DNA from 4 places in the Tepidibacter aestuarii genome. Region 3 is predicted to be linked to each of the others. Evidence: riboswitches for the same ligand, from Rfam matches in the RefSeq annotation. Region 3 holds a riboswitch; each other region holds the start of a gene.
The links. Region 3 has a riboswitch for glycine ahead of gcvT (glycine cleavage system aminomethyltransferase GcvT). Riboswitches for the same ligand answer to the same signal wherever they lie in the genome.
Positions count from the first base shown of each region.

Region 1: another riboswitch for glycine. It lies ahead of M2214_RS12270 (alanine/glycine:cation symporter family protein); the one in region 3 lies ahead of gcvT (glycine cleavage system aminomethyltransferase GcvT).
Region 2: another riboswitch for glycine. It lies ahead of M2214_RS02880 (GrdX family protein); the one in region 3 lies ahead of gcvT (glycine cleavage system aminomethyltransferase GcvT).
Region 4: another riboswitch for glycine. It lies ahead of M2214_RS03610 (alanine/glycine:cation symporter family protein); the one in region 3 lies ahead of gcvT (glycine cleavage system aminomethyltransferase GcvT).

Region 1 covers NZ_OW235315.1:2,464,740-2,469,556, forward strand. Annotated here, with positions in the region: gene M2214_RS12255 (sugar ABC transporter ATP-binding protein) at 1-164, opposite strand, end outside; gene M2214_RS12260 (DUF3798 domain-containing protein) at 232-1,362, opposite strand; gene M2214_RS12265 (nitrite/sulfite reductase domain-containing protein) at 1,672-2,334, shown strand; gene M2214_RS12270 (alanine/glycine:cation symporter family protein) at 2,504-3,949, opposite strand; glycine riboswitch at 4,125-4,218, opposite strand.
Region 2 covers NZ_OW235315.1:600,123-604,939, reverse strand. Annotated here, with positions in the region: gene grdB (glycine reductase complex selenoprotein B) at 1-432, opposite strand, end outside; gene grdA (glycine/sarcosine/betaine reductase complex selenoprotein A) at 460-936, opposite strand; gene M2214_RS02890 (glycine/sarcosine/betaine reductase component B subunit) at 986-2,272, opposite strand; gene trxA (thioredoxin TrxA) at 2,343-2,660, opposite strand; gene M2214_RS02880 (GrdX family protein) at 2,849-3,229, opposite strand; glycine riboswitch at 3,344-3,445, opposite strand; gene M2214_RS02875 (DegV family protein) at 3,972-4,811, opposite strand.
Region 3 covers NZ_OW235315.1:1,238,763-1,243,579, forward strand. Annotated here, with positions in the region: gene nagZ (beta-N-acetylhexosaminidase) at 1-233, shown strand, start outside; glycine riboswitch at 507-609, shown strand; glycine riboswitch at 613-693, shown strand; gene gcvT (glycine cleavage system aminomethyltransferase GcvT) at 832-1,938, shown strand; gene gcvH (glycine cleavage system protein GcvH) at 2,039-2,425, shown strand; gene gcvPA (aminomethyl-transferring glycine dehydrogenase subunit GcvPA) at 2,517-3,857, shown strand; gene gcvPB (aminomethyl-transferring glycine dehydrogenase subunit GcvPB) at 3,857-4,817, shown strand, end outside.
Region 4 covers NZ_OW235315.1:761,215-766,031, forward strand. Annotated here, with positions in the region: gene M2214_RS03590 (serine hydrolase domain-containing protein) at 1-48, shown strand, start outside; gene M2214_RS03595 (CD3073 family putative ECF transporter S component) at 143-697, shown strand; gene M2214_RS03600 (CD3072 family TudS-related putative desulfidase) at 710-1,207, shown strand; gene M2214_RS03605 (NAD(P)/FAD-dependent oxidoreductase) at 1,507-2,718, shown strand; glycine riboswitch at 3,172-3,239, shown strand; glycine riboswitch at 3,242-3,324, shown strand; gene M2214_RS03610 (alanine/glycine:cation symporter family protein) at 3,380-4,759, shown strand; gene thrB (homoserine kinase) at 4,798-4,817, opposite strand, start outside.

The DNA of each region.
Region 1 (4,817 bases), 1.2 Mb from region 3:
ATCCCAAACAATATGTTCATAAGTGTAGATTTACCAGCTCCATTTTCTCCTAAAAGAGCATGTATTTCTCCTTTTTTAGTTGATAAATTTATTCCCTTTAAAACTTGGTTACCGAAATAATCTTTTTTAATGTTTTTCATTTGAATGACATATTCTTCGCTCAACCCAAATCCCCCTTATATCTAAATTAAGGTTGCCATAAAAAGGCAACCCTATATTTAATATCCTTATTTAGAAAGTTATATAATCTGAAAGTACCATAAAGAAATTATCAAATGTATTTCCTGTACTTTCATTCGTGAATGTACTTAATTTCATATCTATACCTGATACATTTTTAAATATTTCTTCTATTTTAGCTTTGTCTACCTTACCATTAGTATTTCCTTCTAAGAATGCCTTAGCATATTCAACTCCACCTTCAACAAACATCATATTAACTGGAACTGGCCATGTAGAGAATCTACCTGTTCCACCTTTTTCAGCTATCTTAGATTTGATTTCTTCAACTACATAATCAACATCACCTTTTTTATCATCAGGTATTTGGATTCCTAATGCACCTGGGAATGCATGGTATGGAGAAGGACAACATGGTTGTGGATATATAGCTCCTTGCTCTAAAGCAGCTTTTATTAATGGCTCTTGCATAGAACAGTTAGTACTAAAGAATGCAGTATCTTTTCCAAGCTCAGCAACTTTTCTTGGAACATCTTCTAATATAAATTGTTGCGCTCCTGGAACCCCTGCATCTCCAGTTGGATCTGGTGCTGTTGCATCTATAAACTCCATATCTAACTTTTCACAAGTTTCTCTAAGTAAGTCCCTTCTCATTGCAAGTAATTGATAAGACATATGTCTTGGGAATGAATAGTGAACAAGTTTTGTAGCACCCATTTTTTTAGCTTGTTCTACTATACTAGTTCCCATTCCTAGTTCATCTGCTTGAAGTACTACATCAGCTTTTGATGCTATCATATCTGGGTCTTCTCCTGGAACACCAACCACAAATAACATATCTGGTCTTATCTCTCTAGCCTTATCTATAGCTGCCGATACTCCTGGTATACCTTGAACAATAACAATTGCTTTAACTTCTGGATCTGATGCCATACTCATAACATTTGCTATAGTTGTTTCTTGCTCTTTCATAAAGTTATCAGGATAAGTTTGAAGAACTATCCTATCACCATATTTTTTCTTCATTTTTTCTGCTGCTCTATACTCCTCTTCACCTTGAGATACAGTACCTGTCATAATTCCAATCTTAGAAACTTCCTCTTTCTCAGCTACTTGACCACATCCAACCAGCCCTATAATCATAACTGCTGCCATAAATATGGCTAAAATCTTCTTAATCATTTTTGACCCCCTTTTAATTTGTTAATATATAGATATGCATGTACTATATACTTTCATGCATGTTATATTTATTTTTATAGTCATTCAAGTGGATTTTTATATATTTTTAATTTTTTACATATGGCACTATTCTTTTTTCGCAATTTTCTAACCTTTAGATCAAATTAGGTTATATTGTAAATTTGTTAATTTTATGTTTATAATTCTTGCTTTGCATAAAAAATTAAACTTTTCTGTTTTGCGGCTAATTTTTGGGGAATAATATATTAGGTAAGTTTTTACCATTATTTATTTAGAAAGGGGATTTTTATGTCTAAGAAAGATTTATTAGAAAAAGGGGCTGTCCTTCAAAGGGACAAAGAAACATATGCAATAGCACCTCATTTACCTGGAGGAATTATTTCAACTGACAAATTAAGAAAGATTGCAGATACTGCTGATAAATACAGCGCGCAAGCAGTAAAATTGACATCATCTCAAAGAATAGCAATTGTAGGACTTAAAGAGGATGATCTAGACAATGCTTGGGAAGATTTAGGAATGAAGCCAGGAGCTGCTATAGGGCTTTGTGTAAGAAGTGTTAAGTTCTGTCCTGGAACAACATTTTGTAAAAGAGGGCAACAAGATTCAGTAGGAGTAGGTATGAAGCTAGATGAGCTATATCATGGAATGAGTCTTCCAAACAAGCTTAAAATAGGCGTTAGTGGATGTCCAAACTCGTGTGCAGATAATCATTTCAGAGATATAGGTATAATGGGTACTCCTAAAGGATTTAGAATCCAAGTTGGAGGAAAAGGAGGACTGAAGCCTAGATTAGGTGATACTTTATTTGAACATGTTGATGAAGATGAAGTATTTAAAATAATAGATAAGGTAGTCAAAGTATACTCTAAAAATGCTAAAAGACATGAAAGATTAGGATCATATATAGATAGAGTTGGACTTGATGAATTTAGAAAAGAAGTAGAATAATAAAATTCGCTTCACGCTAACGCATGGCTCATGTCGCTAATGAGTCCTACGGGCTCCGTTGCTTAAAATAGTTGATGCTGTAGTTCTTTCATCAATATTATCTATATATTCAAATTTTCATAATTTTCTAGCAAATGAAAAAGACCCCTTACGGGGTCTTTTCTTTGAATTATTTACTAACGCTATCAGTAGTATTTTCCCAGAACTCTGCATTTTTTATATCATACTTTTTAGAATTAAATACAGGGTCCTTGCCTGCTGCTTTTTGCTCTTCATAGTCTTTAAGTGCTATAAGAGCCGGTTTTCCCATTATAAGTATTGCTATAACATTTAGCCATGCCATAGTACCAACACCTATATCTCCTAATGCCCATGCTAAGTTTGCAGTCTTTATAGCTCCATAGAAAGTTGCTCCAAGTAATGCAAATCTCAATACATTTATTAATGATTTATTATTGCTCTTTCTTATTAAATAAGCAACATTAGTTTCAGCAATATAATAATATGCCATCAAAGTAGTAAATGCAAAGAAGAATAAAGCTATTGCAACAAATGCACCACCAAAAGATGGTAATAGAGTTTCAACTGCTCTTTGAGTGTATATAGGCCCTATTTCAACATCTCCTAAATTATTAGCTATAAATCCTCCAGATTTATCGTAAATATTGTACATTCCAGTAATTAAAATCATGAATCCAGTAGCTGAACAAACAAATAAAGTATCTATATATACTGAAAATGCTTGAACTAATCCTTGTTTTGCAGGATGTGAAACCTCAGCTGCAGCTGCTGCATGCGGGCTAGTTCCCTGACCTGCTTCATTTGAATAAATACCACGCTTAACTCCCCAAGAAATAGCCATACCTAGTATACCAGCAAAAGCAGGTTGTGCTCCAAATGCACTCTTAAATACTAATGCTATAACTCCAGGTAATTCAGAAATATTAACAATTATTACAATAAGTGCAACCAATATATAACCTGTAGCCATAAGAGGTACTATTATTTCAGCTGCTTTGCTTATACGCTTAACTCCACCAAATATTATAAGTGCTAAGAATACAACTAATATTATTCCTGTTACTGTAGGAGTTATCCCAAATGCATTATTAAGTCCTGCTGCTATACTATTAGACTGAACTCCTGGTAAAAAGAATCCCATTGCTACTATAGTTGCAACTGCAAATGTAGTTGCATACCACTTATTGTTCATTCCTTTTTCTATATAATACGCTGGTCCTCCACGATACTCTCCATCTTGTTCAACCTTATATATTTGAGCTAAAGTAGCCTCAACATAAGCTGAACCTGCTCCTAAAAAGGCTATTGCCCACATCCAGAATAATGCTCCAGGTCCTCCCATTGCTATAGCCGTTGCAACCCCTGCTATATTTCCAGTTCCTACACGACCTGATACAGATAACGCAAATGCCTGGAATGAAGAAACCCCTTGTTCTGACGATGATCCTCCAAATAATAGCTTTACCATATCTTTCAAAAGTCTAACTTGTAAAAAACGAGTTCTGAAAGAAAAGTATATACCTGCTCCTAAACATAAAATAATAAGTGCTTTACTCCAAATCAATCCATTTAAGACACCGACTAGATGCTCCATATAATTCCTCCTTTTAAATTTTTTTGGTTTTTGATGCAAAAAACAAAACTTGAAATTATAAAACATTGAAAAGTAAAACTAAAATAAAAAAATGATAAGTAAAACGAAAAGCTATAAAGAAAAGTAATCAAAAAGTCAAATCATGAAAATCTGATTTTTGGGATTTATTCCGGTAAGAATAATCTCTGTCCTTTTACCTGAGAGTTTGACTAATTTCTATTAGCTTTCCCCTTCGGTGCTCTTTGTAGAGTCTCTCCAGAGGCTCGTCTGATAACGTTTTCTCATTATCTTCATCCGAACTCATTTAACTAATTATTATTATACGTTAATATATAGTCAAATGTCAATATATTATTCTTAATTTTCTAATTATTCCAAACATTTATAACATATCGAATTCTTTGCTATTTAAAATTAACATCTGTATCAATGTTAATTTATATAAATATTATTCTTTAGAAAAATATTGTTTAGCTTCGCTTACTATCGCATTTCTAAGTCCTATAATTTCACATACTCTAAAAATATTTTTTATTTCCTTTAAAGTTACATATTAATACTACTTAACCTAGTATTATAGGAATATTAAATATATTCTTTACAGAACTAGTTATAGTATTAACCTTAGCAAATCTTCTTATTCTAAAATAAAAAATATATTATATATATAAAATTCGTCTAGTTGCTACGCACTGACTCATATCGCCAACGATCCCTACGGTCTCCGTTGCTCAAAATAATTGCAAGTGTAGTTCTTGCATCAATGTTATCCACAGAACGAAAATTTTATAATCCCTTAGTATATAAAAAAAGCCAAAATATAGATTTTGGCTTTTAAATAATAAAAGCCAAATCAATATGATTTGGC
Region 2 (4,817 bases), 640 kb from region 3:
CATACCAGCAGCTGAATTGCTTGTTTCAACTATATAAAGCTCTTTTTTGAACATATCTGCTCCTGGATTTTCAGGATACATACCAGTAAGTACAGGTATATTAAGCTGATCTTTTACTTCTTTAGTAATAGATCCAGCTGCTACTCCATATCTTCCTGCATTGAAAGCTGGTCCAGCTATAAATAAGTCAGGATTAAATCCTTTTATCATATCCATAACTTCTTTTTTAGCAGATTCTAAATTTTCATTGAAATATGAATCTCCACAAACTACAGTTGCTACAACATCTGCTTCTTCACCTAAAAGCTTATCTAAATTTTTACTAATTGGAGGCATTTCGTCCATGATTAAAGGCTTAGTATCTGCCTTTTCCTCTCCTCCGATTCCTGCGAAAAACTGATTAATATAATGAACTACTTTTATTTTTTCCATTAACTCTCACCCCTCTCAGGTTTTTTATTAATCATTAAACTTACAGAATTCATCTCTTATGTTCTTCATTTCCTCTACTATTTCATCTACTTCAAGAACCATTTCCATCATACCGATTTGGTCCTCATATACAGATTCATCTACTTCGCCTTTGAATTTATCTTCTACAGCGTGATATACTCTAAGTCCAAGTTCTATACCAGCAAGTGGTCCTGCAAAAGTTGGATCTCCTGCAGTTACTGTCTCAGCTGCTAGACCAGCAGCTTCAGCTTCAGCGGCACCTAAAAGAACAACAATGTTTTCAGCTCCATGCTTCTCAGTTAAATCCTTAACACGTTGTTGGTTCTCTAGATCCATCGCTCCTGCAGCAGTTCAGACAAAACATTCTGTTGAAGAAAATACAACCTCTGCTCCAGTACCTTTTAAGCACTCTTCCATAGCAGGGCCTGGTATACCGTCTCTGTCACCAATTATGATAACTTTTTTAGCATCATAAAATCCCATTATATTCATCCTCTCTTCTTATATCATTTAATAGTTAAATATCTAAATTCTAGTATCCTTTAGTAGTTAAATATCCAAATCCTGTTTCATTTGTAGCACCTGTTATAGCTTGGATTTCAACTTCTATACTTCCATCTGTTCTTAAACTTCCGTCAAATCCACCAGCTATTGTATCTACAAATTCTACGTGTCCTATAACCTTATCCATTGGAGGTAAAACTATAGTTTGATTAGCATTTCCTCCTGTAACAACTGCATCCGCTTTAGGATCTGCATCTGCTAATGATTGAGATGCTCCATCTCTTCCCGCGTATTCATCTGTTACAATAACAGTCTTTACTCCTTGACCTTCAATTTTCTTACAGTTCATTATAAGATCTGTATCAGGATTTCCAAATCCTTCTTGAGAAACTATTGCACCATCTAGTCCTAAATATTTACATAATTTAGCAGTCCAATTTGAAGATCTCTCTTTATCAGCAAGATAAACGTTTTCATTAGTTATAATGATACCTACAAAGTTTATTTCTTTTCCATGCTTTTCATATAGATCATGTACTATAGAGTTATTAACATGTACATATGTAGGGTTTTTATCACAAGCAGATACACAGTTTCCACTTACTATCGCTCCATCCATTATTTCTGTTGGATATAGTATAGTTGGAACTATTTTCTTTGCATCAACTCCATATACATATGTATCATGAAGCAATCCTTGTGTTTGAAGCATATATACATATCCTACCTTTGGAAGGTCTGGATATTTTTCAACTGATTCAAGTAATGGCTCAGTTTCATAAACTTTAGTTTCATCTGGTTCAACATTTCTACCAGCTTCTCCTAAGTATGCTGCAGCTTTAAATCCAACCATACGAACAGCTTTTTCATGTTCATGTTGTTTTAATCCATCTACAGGCTCAGCTGTGATTACTATATTTAATAATTTAGAAAAAGGAGTATATTCAGCTCCTGGTCCAGACATATCCACTATACCTTCTTGGAATCCTACTATTTTACCAGTAGTAACAACAGCAGCTCCTTTAAGTACATGAGTTTTTCCACTTCCTACAGTATCTACCTTTGACAGTACTCCAGGGAATATTCCTCCTGGACCTTCAACCTTAACTCTTGGTTCTATAACGTCTTTAACTGGAGTTATTCTTACACTTTCTCCTGGACGAGCAATCTCAATCTCAATTGACTTTATATGCTCATCTCCTCCAATTTCCTTAATCATCTCATCTTTATTTACATATAATGTTCCACCTTCAACCTTAGTTTCATTGTCAAATTTTACATCCTTAATAAAGATATTTCCTAATTCTAGACGCATAATGTCACCTCCCTTTTTATTTAAAAGACTAAAACCAAATTTACTTTATTCAATTTTAGTCTTCAAAAACTTACAGATACTTCTTAATCATATTTTCTACATTTTCTTTAGTAGCATCATCTTTTGTAACTTCTTCTATTTTTTGACCATCTTTGTATATAGCTATTGTTGGAAGACCTAAAACTTTTTGTTTTATAGCAAGTCTTCTAGCTTTAGTTGTATCTAACTTGCAAAATTTGATTTTATCAGCATATTCTTCAGATAATTTTTCAATATCTGGCATTAAAGCTTTACAAGGTTCACAGCCTTCACTCCAGAAATCTACTAAAATATACCCTTTTGCTTCTAAAACTTCTGTTTCAAAGATATTTTTATCAAGTGATAACATAAAATAACCTCCCTTTAAAAATTTTGCATATAAATAGGTTTTACATATATTTTGCATATAAATATATATTTGTTAATTAGCAAATTTTTGCTAACATAAGCAACTAAGTTATATTTGTCATAATTCGTTAAATTTTTAGCATCATTTTGTAAAAATTTTAAATTATGTATTTTAATAGGTTTAGATTTTTATTTAACATAATAATTTACTGTCTCAATAACATTTGTTATTAAATCTAAGTCTATTACCTTAAAATCTTCTAATACTGAATCTGTCCATAATGGTGTTCTAAAATTGTTCTGAAATTTTTTAGTAGTATCTATGGCTTTTTCAATAAGCAAAAGCGAATCAGTATCTAAATCATCTACATTATCTATCATTATAGTTTTATATGGTGTTTCATTCGGCTTTATACTTCCAGCCAATGGATGTGTCAATAATTTGTATTTATTATGTATATAATCTCTACAAACATTTAGTATTCCCAAAAAATCTCCTTCTATATACTCTACTTCATATTTATCACCAAATTTTTTTACTACTAATGAATTATTAGTAATTATCTTCATATAATATCATCTCCTGTGCAAAGTATATTTCAGATTTCAGAATTTTCTGTATAACATAGTTAAAAAAAGAGAAGTGATATCCTAAGAATCACTTCTCTGTTTAATCCAGAGTCCTGTCCAAATAAGATCCTTTTGCCTGAGAATTTCATTCTATTTTTTAGGTTAAAATAAAACTTGTCCCTTCGGCGGCGTATAGCTCTCTCCCTTATTCTTCGTCCAGCAACTATTTATTTTTTTTATATCTCTTAAGTACATTATAAAGAAAAGTTATAAATTTATCAATAGGTATTTCGATTTTTTTTTCACAACATTTCGACACTTGACAACCATGATTATCTTAACGCTTTCCTAAAATTTAATTTAAATAATAATTTAATTCTATCAATTTCACTTGACCTTTCTTGTTTTTCGGCAAATAATTATACTTTAAACTGTTTAACTTTGACTATATTTTAACTATTAGCTCTAATATGCGTTTTTTAAAACATATATATCATATACATTTTTTTTAAATAGAATATATATTTCAGCAATTTTCTCTACTCAATATTCAAAATAATATTTCATTGTATTATATCTCATTTTTATAATAAATAACATTAAATTCCAATTTCACTCTTATAATAAAAAAACTTCCGCTTTCACGGAAGTATTTTTTATTAGTATATTTATTATCCTACTTTTTTGAATATTAATATGATACGTTAAATCTTCAATTTCATTAACTTGTATTATATAATTATTATTTCATATAAAATATCGCTATAGTACCAGGACCTGCATGTGTTCCTATGGCTGATCCAATATTTGAAACTATTATATCTTTAGGTTTTAATTCTTCTTTTATAACTCTTTTGAATTCATCTAATAACTCTTCATTATCAGCATGACTTATTCCTATAGTCTGACTTTGTATATTAGTGCTTCTTTTTTTAACTATTTCTATCATCTTAGATATAACTTTTTTCTTACCTCTAACTTGATCAAGTTGAGAGACAAGACCTTCTTCAACAGTAAGTATAGGCTTTATATTTAGTATAGTTCCTATAGCTGCCTTGGTAGATGAAATTCGCCCTCCTTTTTGAAGGTATTCCAATGTGTCAACTGTAAATATATGATCTACTCTATTTTTCATATTTTCTAATTCTAATAGAATTTCTTGAACATTTTTACCTTCTTTAGCCATTTGAGCTGCTTTTAGAACCATAATACCACATCCAAATGACAAAGCCATACTATCAAATATATGTATATTATCATTTTCAAATAAATCTTTAGCTATAATAGATGATTGATATGTCCCAGTTGCTCTAGAAGACCCCGATATATAAATTATATGTTCATGCGTTTTTAAATATTTATCAAAAGCTTCTTTAAATTTAGCAGGTGTGACTTGACTTGTTTTAGGAATTGATGAGCCTTCTCTAAGCTTTCTGTAAAATTCTTCACTAGTTAGATCTATACCGTCTCTATATTCTTTATCTTCAAATATAACCGTAAGAGGAAGCACTTCAATGTCAAATTCCTTTACCAATTTTTTTGGTAAATCTGATAAACTATCTGTTACTATTTTTATACCCATACTACG
Region 3 (4,817 bases):
ATATGGAAATGGGTGCTATTGCAAATAATTATGGGACTAAAGACGCATCAGTCGAAGCTATCAAAGCAGGGGCTGACATTATTTTAATGTGTCATACTAAAGAAAAGCAAATTGAGGCATTAGAAGGTTTAAAAGAAGCTGTTAATAGTGGAGAAATTAGTATAGAAAGAATCGATGAAAGTGTAAAAAGAATTATTAGATTAAAGAGAAAATATAATTTACATGATATTTAGAATGTCAAAAAAACTACTAACTTTTAAGCTTAAATTAAAAAATAGAAATTAATATTATAAAAAAATAAACGAATTTTATGAATATTATAAATTGAACAAGAATTTGATGGTGAAAATTATAGGTGTTGTAATTAGTTGACAAAATAAATACATATTATGGTAAATGTATACTTATAAATCTGTATTTTTATATGTTGTTAAGTTAATATCAATTGTTGAAATATTCAGAAAAGTAATATAATATAAAGACAAATATTAAATATGATTATCCAAATGAGGGTAGCGTGAGATATCTTTAAAAGATAGCCGAAGAAGCAATATGAAAAAAAGCCAAATTTTCATAGAAACTTTCAGGCAAAAGTATCGTTATCTGATGGGTCTCTGGAAAGTTGGATTGTTTCCACGCCGAAGGGGAAATACACCATAGTGTGTAAAATCTCTCAGGTAAAAAAGGACAGAGGGGTATAAAGGCAGTGAAAATCGTCATGCCTTTATATCTCTCTTTTTTATGCAAAGAATAAGACTATGTCTTTTAGGTATAATATGAGAATCATATTAGATATACATATTGAAAATTATTTTAAGGAGGAGAAATGAAATGTCAAATCTTAAAAGAACTGCTCTTTTTGGGACCCATGAGAAGTATGGAGGAAAGATAATAGATTTCTCAGGGTGGCAGCTTCCAGTTCAATATGAGGGTATAACTTCAGAACATGAGGCTACTAGAAATAAGGCTGGTCTATTTGATGTATCTCATATGGGAGAAGTTGAAGTTAAAGGTAATGATGCATTTAAATTTGTACAGAATTTAGTAACTAATGATGTATCTGCTCTTGAAGATAATCAAGTATTGTATACCTTTATGTGTTATGAACACGGTGGGGTAGTAGATGATTTGTTAGTATATAGATTCAATGAAGAACATTTTTTCCTTGTGATAAATGCTGGTAATATAGATAAGGATTTTGAGTGGATGAATAAAAACTCAGATAAGTATGATATAGAACTTACGAATATATCTGATCAAGTATGTCAATTGGCAATACAAGGACCTAATGCTCAAGAAATTCTACAAAAACTAACTGATACGGATTTAAAAGAAATACAGTTTTTCTACTGTAGAAGAAATGTAGATGTAGCTGGAGTTAGTTGTTTGGTTTCAAGAACGGGGTATACAGGAGAAGATGGTTTTGAAATTTACTTAGATAATGACAGAGCAGAGTATTTATGGGAGCAACTTATGGAAGTAGGAAAAGATCTAGGATTAAAACCTGTGGGACTGGGAGCTAGGGATACTTTAAGGTTTGAAGTTGCATTACCTCTTTATGGGAATGAGTTATCTAAAGATATAACTCCACTAGAGGCAGGGCTTGGATTCTTTGTAAAGTTAGAGACAGATGATTTCATAGGAAAAGAGGCTTTAGTTAAACAAAAAGCAGATGGATTAAAGAGAAAAATAGTAGGTTTTGAAATGATAGATAAGGGAATACCTAGACATGGTTATGAAGTATGGGCAGATGGAAAGCAAGTAGGATTTGTAACTACTGGATATGCGGCTCCTACAGTTAAGAAGAATATAGGGTTTGCCATGGTTCCTATAGAGTATTCAAAACTAGGTACAACCATTGAAATAAAGGTTAGAAAAAGAATTTTAAAGGCCGAAGTGGTAAGTAAGAGATTTTACACTAAAAACTATAAGAAATAAGAACTTAACTAAGTTGAAAAAGTTAATACATTTACGCGAAATATATTCAGAATATTCTAAAAATAATCATGATTATAAAAATATTAAGGAGGAATTTATTATGAAAATAGTAGAAGGAATTTATTATTCAAAGGATCATGAGTGGATTAAGGTAGAGGGAGAAGAAGTTTGTATAGGGATTACAGATTATGCTCAGCATGCCCTAGGGGAGATCGTTTACGTGGAAATGCCTGAGATAGATGATGAATTGGATGCTGGAGAGGCATTTGGAGTTATTGAATCTGTTAAGGCTGCATCAGATTCTTATATGCCAGTTTCAGGAACTGTTATAGAGGTGAATGAAGAGTTAGAAACTACACCTCAACTTTTAAATAGTAATCCTTATGAAAACTGGATATTAAAAGTAAAAATTAGTGATTTATCAGAATTAGAGAGCTTAATGAGTAATGATGGATATAAGGAGTTTTGTGAAAGTGAAAGCCATTAGAAATTAGTTTCTCCGAAAGTTAAAAATTCAGATGGGTTAAACTCCATCTGAATTAAGTTTCACTTTATATAAAGTATGAAGGAGGCAGGCTATGCATAGATATATTTCCAATACAGAAACAGATAAAAAATATATGTTAAATGAGATAAATGTAAAATCTGTAGATGATTTATTCAGTGATGTTCCAGAAGAACTTAAGTTAGATAGAGATCTTAATTTAAGAGAGGGAATGTCAGAAATAGAGATATTTAATCATATGAATAATATTGCAAGTAAAAATAAGAGTTTAAATGAGTTAACATGTTTTTTAGGGGCAGGAGCATATGACCATTACATTCCTGCAATTATAAAGCATATAGCTTCAAGATCTGAGTTTTTAACTGCTTATACACCGTATCAAGCTGAGATAAGCCAAGGAACATTGCAAGTTATATTTGAGTATCAAACTATGATTAGTAATTTGACAGGAATGGATGTATCTAATGCTTCTATGTATGATGGAGCAACGGCTTGTACAGAGGCAGCAATAATGGCTTGTTTGAATACTAGACGTAAATCTATTTTAGTATCTAAAACAGTGAATCCTGAGACTCGAAAAGTTTTAAAAACTTATATGCAGTATAAAAATATAGATGTGATTGAAGTGGATATGATAGATGGAGTCACAGATATGGAGCATTTAAAGTCTCTGGTGAGTAAGGAAACAGCAGGAGTTATAATACAAAGTCCAAACTTCTTTGGAATAATAGAAGATTACTCTAAAGCAGGAGAATTAATACATGAAAATAAAGGCTTATTAATAACTTATGTAGATCCAATATCGTTAGGAATATTAAAGAGTCCGGGGGAACAAGGAGCGGATATTGTAGTAGGAGAAGCTCAATCGTTTGGAAATGAATTAAATTTTGGAGGTCCGTATTTAGGATTTATGGCAACTAAGTCAAAGCTTGCTAGAAAGATGCCAGGTAGAATAGTAGGTGAATCTGTAGATGCAGATGGAAAGAGAGCTTTTGTTTTAACTCTTCAAGCTAGAGAACAGCATATTAGAAGGTTTAAAGCTACATCTAATATATGTTCAAACCAAGGTTTAAACATGTTGATGGCAACTATTTATTTAACTACCTTAGGGAAAGAAGGATTAAGAGAAGTTGCTGTTCAATCTGCTCAAAAAGCTAAGTATGCTTTTGATGAAATAACTAAGAGTAAAAAGTTTAAGCCTTTATTTAACAGACCTTTCTTTAAAGAGTTTGTAGTTACTAGTGATTTGGATAGTGCCAAGGTAAATGAGAACCTATTAGAAGAAGGTATTCTTGGTGGGTATGAACTAGGAAAAGATTATGAAGAATACAATAATAGCTTAATGTTTTGTGTAACAGAAAAGAGAACTAAGAGCGAAATAGACAAGCTTTCAAGTGTATTGGAGGTGCTGTAATGAGAAACTATGATAATTTAATATTTGAAATATCTAAACCTGGAAGATGTGGATATAAGCTTCCTAAGAATGATGTACCACACAAAGATTTATCAAATATAATTCCATCAGAGTTTTTAAATAAAGAAGAGCTAAATCTGCCAGAAGTAAGTGAATTAGATGTAATTAGACATTTTACTAATTTGTCTAATAAAAACTATGGTGTAGATACTGGTTTTTATCCATTGGGTTCTTGTACTATGAAGTATAATCCAAAGATAAATGAAGATGTAGCGGGGATGCAAGATTTAAGCAGAATTCATCCATACCAGCCTGAAAGTACAGTTCAAGGATCTCTTGAAGTTATATATGAACTAGGTGAAATGCTAGCTGAAATAGCAGGAATGGATATGGTAACCTTACAACCTTCAGCTGGAGCTCATGGAGAATTACTAGGTATTATGCTAATAAAGGCATACCATAATAGCAGAAATGATTTTAAGAGAACTAAAATAATAGTTCCTGATTCTGCTCACGGAACAAATCCAGCCACTGCAGCTTTAGCTGGTTATGATATAGTGGAAATTAAATCAAATAAAGATGGTTCGGTATGTATTGATGCTCTAAAGGAAGTTTTAAGTGATGAGATAGCGGGATTGATGTTAACAAATCCAAGTACTCTTGGATTATTTGAATCAAATATTAAAGAAATAGCAGATTTGGTTCATGATGCAGGAGGTCAATTATACTATGATGGAGCTAATATGAATGCCATCATGGGAATTACAAGACCGGGAGATATGGGATTTGATGTAATGCACTATAACTTACACAAGACATTCTCAACTCCTCATGGAGGAGGAGGTCCAGGTAGTGGTCCTGTAGGAGTTAAGGAACATTTAGCTAAATTTTTACCTGCTCCTGTAGTAGAAAAAAGGGATGGTAAATATATATTAGATTATGATAGACCAGAATCTATAG
Region 4 (4,817 bases), 480 kb from region 3:
ATTACAAACAGAATAGAAGAAGAACTTATAAAAACAATCTATTATTAAAGGCTACAGTATAAAATAATACAATTGGACTAAAACCTTGGTAAATATTAGAATTATAAAGTGTAATCATAATATTTATAAGGGGGCTCAAAAGATGTATAAAACAAGAAATCTAACTTTTGTTGCTATGGGTATAGTTATAAATATAGTATTTGGAACAGTAGTAAGTATGATAAAAATCCCTTTATTATTTTTAGATACTATAGGAACCGTATTTATAGCAGCTATACTTGGACCATGGTATGGTGCTGTAGCTGGAGGGCTTACTAATATTATTCAAGGGATAATAACTAATCCTAAATCTATGCCTTTTGCTTTGGTTAACATAGCTATTGGCTTGATTGTGGGATATATATGCAAAAAAAGACAATTTAACTTTCAAACTGCACTTATAGCAGGGATGATATTAGCTATAGTAGCTCCACTAATAGGAACTCCAATTGCTATTTATGTATTTGGAGGTATTACAGGAGATGGAAATGATGTAATATTTACATGGCTTTTAACATCTGGAAAAACTATATTTTCAGCGGCATTCATACCTAGAATAACAGGGAATATACTAGACAAAATTGCAACATGTTTATTTGTATCATTTTTATTGAAAAGATTACCAAAAAAATATACAAGAAAACAAGGTAACATTTAAGGGGATGACATAGTGTACCGACAAGGAAAAGTAGTATTTTTATCACATTGTATTTTAAATCAAAACTCAGTCGTAAAGCCTTTAGCTAGAGCTAAGGGAGGCTACAATAAGATAGTTGAAGAAATAATAAAAAGAGATATAGGAATATATCAAATAATGTGTCCAGAAAATAAATATCTAGGACTTGATAGACTACCTAAAACTAAAGAAGAGTATGATAATGAAGATTATAGAGATATATGCAAAGGGATAGCTTATGAAGTTGTTACGGATATTGAAAAATACATAAATAATTCAAATAAAGTATTAGGAATAATAGGTATAAGTGAAAGCCCTACTTGTAGCTATAATAAAAACAAAGGTATATTATTTGAAGAAATATTTTATTTATTAAATAAGAAAAGTATTTATATACCTGTATTAAATGTATCAACAAATTATGTAGAAGAAAAAGAAAATAAAAAATTAATAGATGAATTAATAGAGTTTTTAGATAATAATAAAAAATAAGTTTTATTGACAAAATAATAATAAATATATTTATAAACAGGGAATTAGGATAAATGGAGTGATATTAAGGGATGGGAGTTTAAAAGTTCTTTAATTAATGAAGTCTTGTTTGAATTAGATGAAAAGAATATAAGTTTCATCATATATGAAAAGTACAATAGTGAAGTCGAAAAATTATTAAATAAATATATTCAAGTATAAAATATCTACTTAAATTGATAGATACTTTTTTAGAATTGAAATTAATTTATAAGGTTAAACTAAACACATATTAAAATTGAGAATTAGAGGTGTAATTCATGCAAGGATATGTGAAAGGTAAACCTATATTTACCAGTATAAATAGTACCAACAATCAATATGCGTATTTAACTGAAGATGTAGAAACCGATGTAGTAATTGTAGGTGGTGGAGTTACTGGAAGTATATGTTCTTACTATATGTCTAAAAATAATATAAAATCTGTGCTAATTGAAAAGGGAAGAATAGCTCATGGTAGTACAAGTATTACAACATCTCTTTTACAGTATGAATTAGATGAAAATGCATCTGAACTTAAAGAAGTTATAGAGAGTAAAAATATAGTAAGATCATATGAACTTGGATTGTGTGCACTGAAAGAAATAGAAAAATTTGTAGAGGAATATGGTAATAAATGTGACTACATAAAGAGAGATACATTACTTTATACAGCTAAAAACCTTGAAAAAAACAGCATTAAGGAAGAATACAAATTTAGAAAAGAAAATGGGTTTAATGTTGAATATATAGACGAATTAGATAATCCTTATGGCTTTGACTTAAAAGCTGGACTTTTATCAAAAGAAGGAGGAGCCGAGATTGATCCATATAAATTTACCAATCACCTTCTTGAAGTAAGTATTAAAAAAGGTGCACTTGTGTATGAAAATACCGAGGCTAAAAAAATAGAGTATTTAGATAAAGGAGTAATTATTTACACATCTTACGGATATAAAGTTAAGGCAAAAAAAGTAATTGTCGCTACAGGATATAATACTAGTTTGTTCACGAATAAAAATTTTGGAACTAAAAATAATACATTTAATATAGCTACTAAACCAGTTAAAGAAATTCGAGGTTGGAAAGAAGGTGTATTGATTAGGGATAATTCTGATCCATATAACTATCTTAGAACTACAAAAGACAATAGATTAATTATAGGTGGAGAAGATGTAGATTTTAAAGAAATAGAGAATGAGGATATAGCTTTTGAAAAATACTCTATTTTAGAACAAAGACTTAAATCTATGTTCAAATATATAGATGATATAGAAATAGAGTATAAATATTGTGGATGCATTGAGTCTACTAAAGATAACTTAGGATATATTGGACCTGATAAAAAACATGAGAATCTATGGTACTGTCTAGGATATGGAGGTAATGGTATATTATTTGCTATATTAGGAGGAATTATGTTGAGTAAACTATATCATGAAGAAAAAGATGAGGATATGAGATTGTTTAAAGTAAATAGATTTGATAATTGATATTTAGAAACAAATTATTGTGAAAAAACAGTTTTTTTAGAAATAAAAAAGCTGTTTTTTTTTATAATTTTCTTTACGAATCTTAAAAAAATCTGGAATTAAAATTTAAAAAGTGAGACTTTTTTATTTAAATTGATAAGTCTGAAAATTGAATGATTTCGAAAAAATAATAATTTAATGTAAAATTCAATTTTAAAAAAACAAAATAGATATTAAATTAACGAATGAAAAACACGTATTTTATTAAAAATACAAAGAAATATACAGAAAATCACTTCTAAACGACAAAAAACGACGTAAATGCATGGGGAAAATGAAAATAAAATTATAAATAAAATAAGAGTAATCTAATCATGATTACTAAAATGTATTACAAAAAAACAAATTGTTATATTATTGACAATCTAAAATGGAAATACTATACTCTGATTAGAAACATCATTAATGTTTTGGATGAAGATAGCGGGAGAGCATAGCACCGAAGAAGTAAAGCTTTCAGGTATAAAGACCGCTATTGGACAAATCTCTGGAGAGACTCTATAGAGCACCGAAGGAGCAAACTGCATTTGATCATGCATGCGAAACTCTCAGGTAAAAGGACAGGGAAATTTTCCCGGCTTTTTTTATCAATTCGAAATAATAAAAGCAGGAGGTAAACAGTATGGAACAAATTAATCAAATTGCACAATCTATCAATTCTTTGGTATGGGGACCACCACTTCTCATATTACTTGTTGGTACAGGTATCTTTTTATCATTTAAATTAGGTTTTTTACAAATATTCAGACTTCCATTAGCACTTAAGTATCTTTTCTCAGAAGATCCTGAGGCAAAAGATATGAAGGCAGAAGGTGACGTATCTGCGTTTGCAGCTGTTTGTACAGCATTATCAGCTACTATAGGTACAGGTAATATAGTTGGAGTTGCAACAGCAATAAGAATGGGAGGACCTGGAGCATTATTTTGGATGTGGGTAGCTGCATTCTTCGGAATGGCAACAAAATATGCAGAAGCACTTTTAGCAGTTAAATATAGGGTTGTAGATGATAATGGACAAATGTCTGGGGGCCCTATGTATTATATTGAGAAAGGATTCAAAAATAAGTTTCTTGCGAAATGCTTTGCTATATTTGGGATAGGAGTTTCTTTCTTTGGTATAGGAACATTTGCACAAGTAAACTCTATAACATCAGCTGTGAATATAGCGTTTAATGTTCCCGTTATAGTAACAGGAGTAATACTTACTATATGTGTTGCTATGGTTAGTCTTGGAGGAATAAAGAGTATATCAAAGGTTTCAGAGATTATAGTTCCTTTTATGGCGGCATCATACGTAATTTGTACATTAATAATACTTTTATTAAATGCAGGTCAAATTCCTGAGACAATGAGCTTTATAATAAAGAGTGCATTTACTCCAACTGCTGCAGCAGGTGGATTCGCAGGATCAACAGTTGCACTTGCACTAAAGAGTGGTATATCAAGAGGTGTATTCTCTAATGAATCAGGACTTGGTTCTGCTCCTATAGCGGCGGCTGCGGCTAAGACTAATTCTTGTGTAAGACAAGGTTTAGTTCAAATGACAGGTACGTTCTTTGATACTATTCTAGTATGTACAATGACAGGTTTAACTTTAGTTCTTACTGGTATGTGGAATAATCCAAATGTTGAAGGTGCTGCAGCTACGACTGCTGCATTTAGAGCTGGACTTCCTTCTATGCCTATTGTTGGAGAGTTAATAGTTACTGTAGGACTTATATTCTTTGCTTTTACTACTATACTTGGTTGGAATTATTATGGAGAGAGATGTACTGAGTATTTATTCGGAGTTAAAGGAATAAAACCTTTTAAATACATATTTATATTCCTTGTTGCAATAGGACCTTTCTTAAAGCTTAGCTTGATATGGACAATAGCTGATATAGTTAATGGACTTATGGCTATTCCAAATCTTATTGCTATAATAGGACTTAGTGGAGTTATATCAACAGAAACGAAGATGTATTTTGATGAATTGAGAAAACAAAAACAAGCATCTTAAAAATAAAACTCGATGGATTAAATCCATCGAGTTTACTTTTATACATCTATACCTTTAT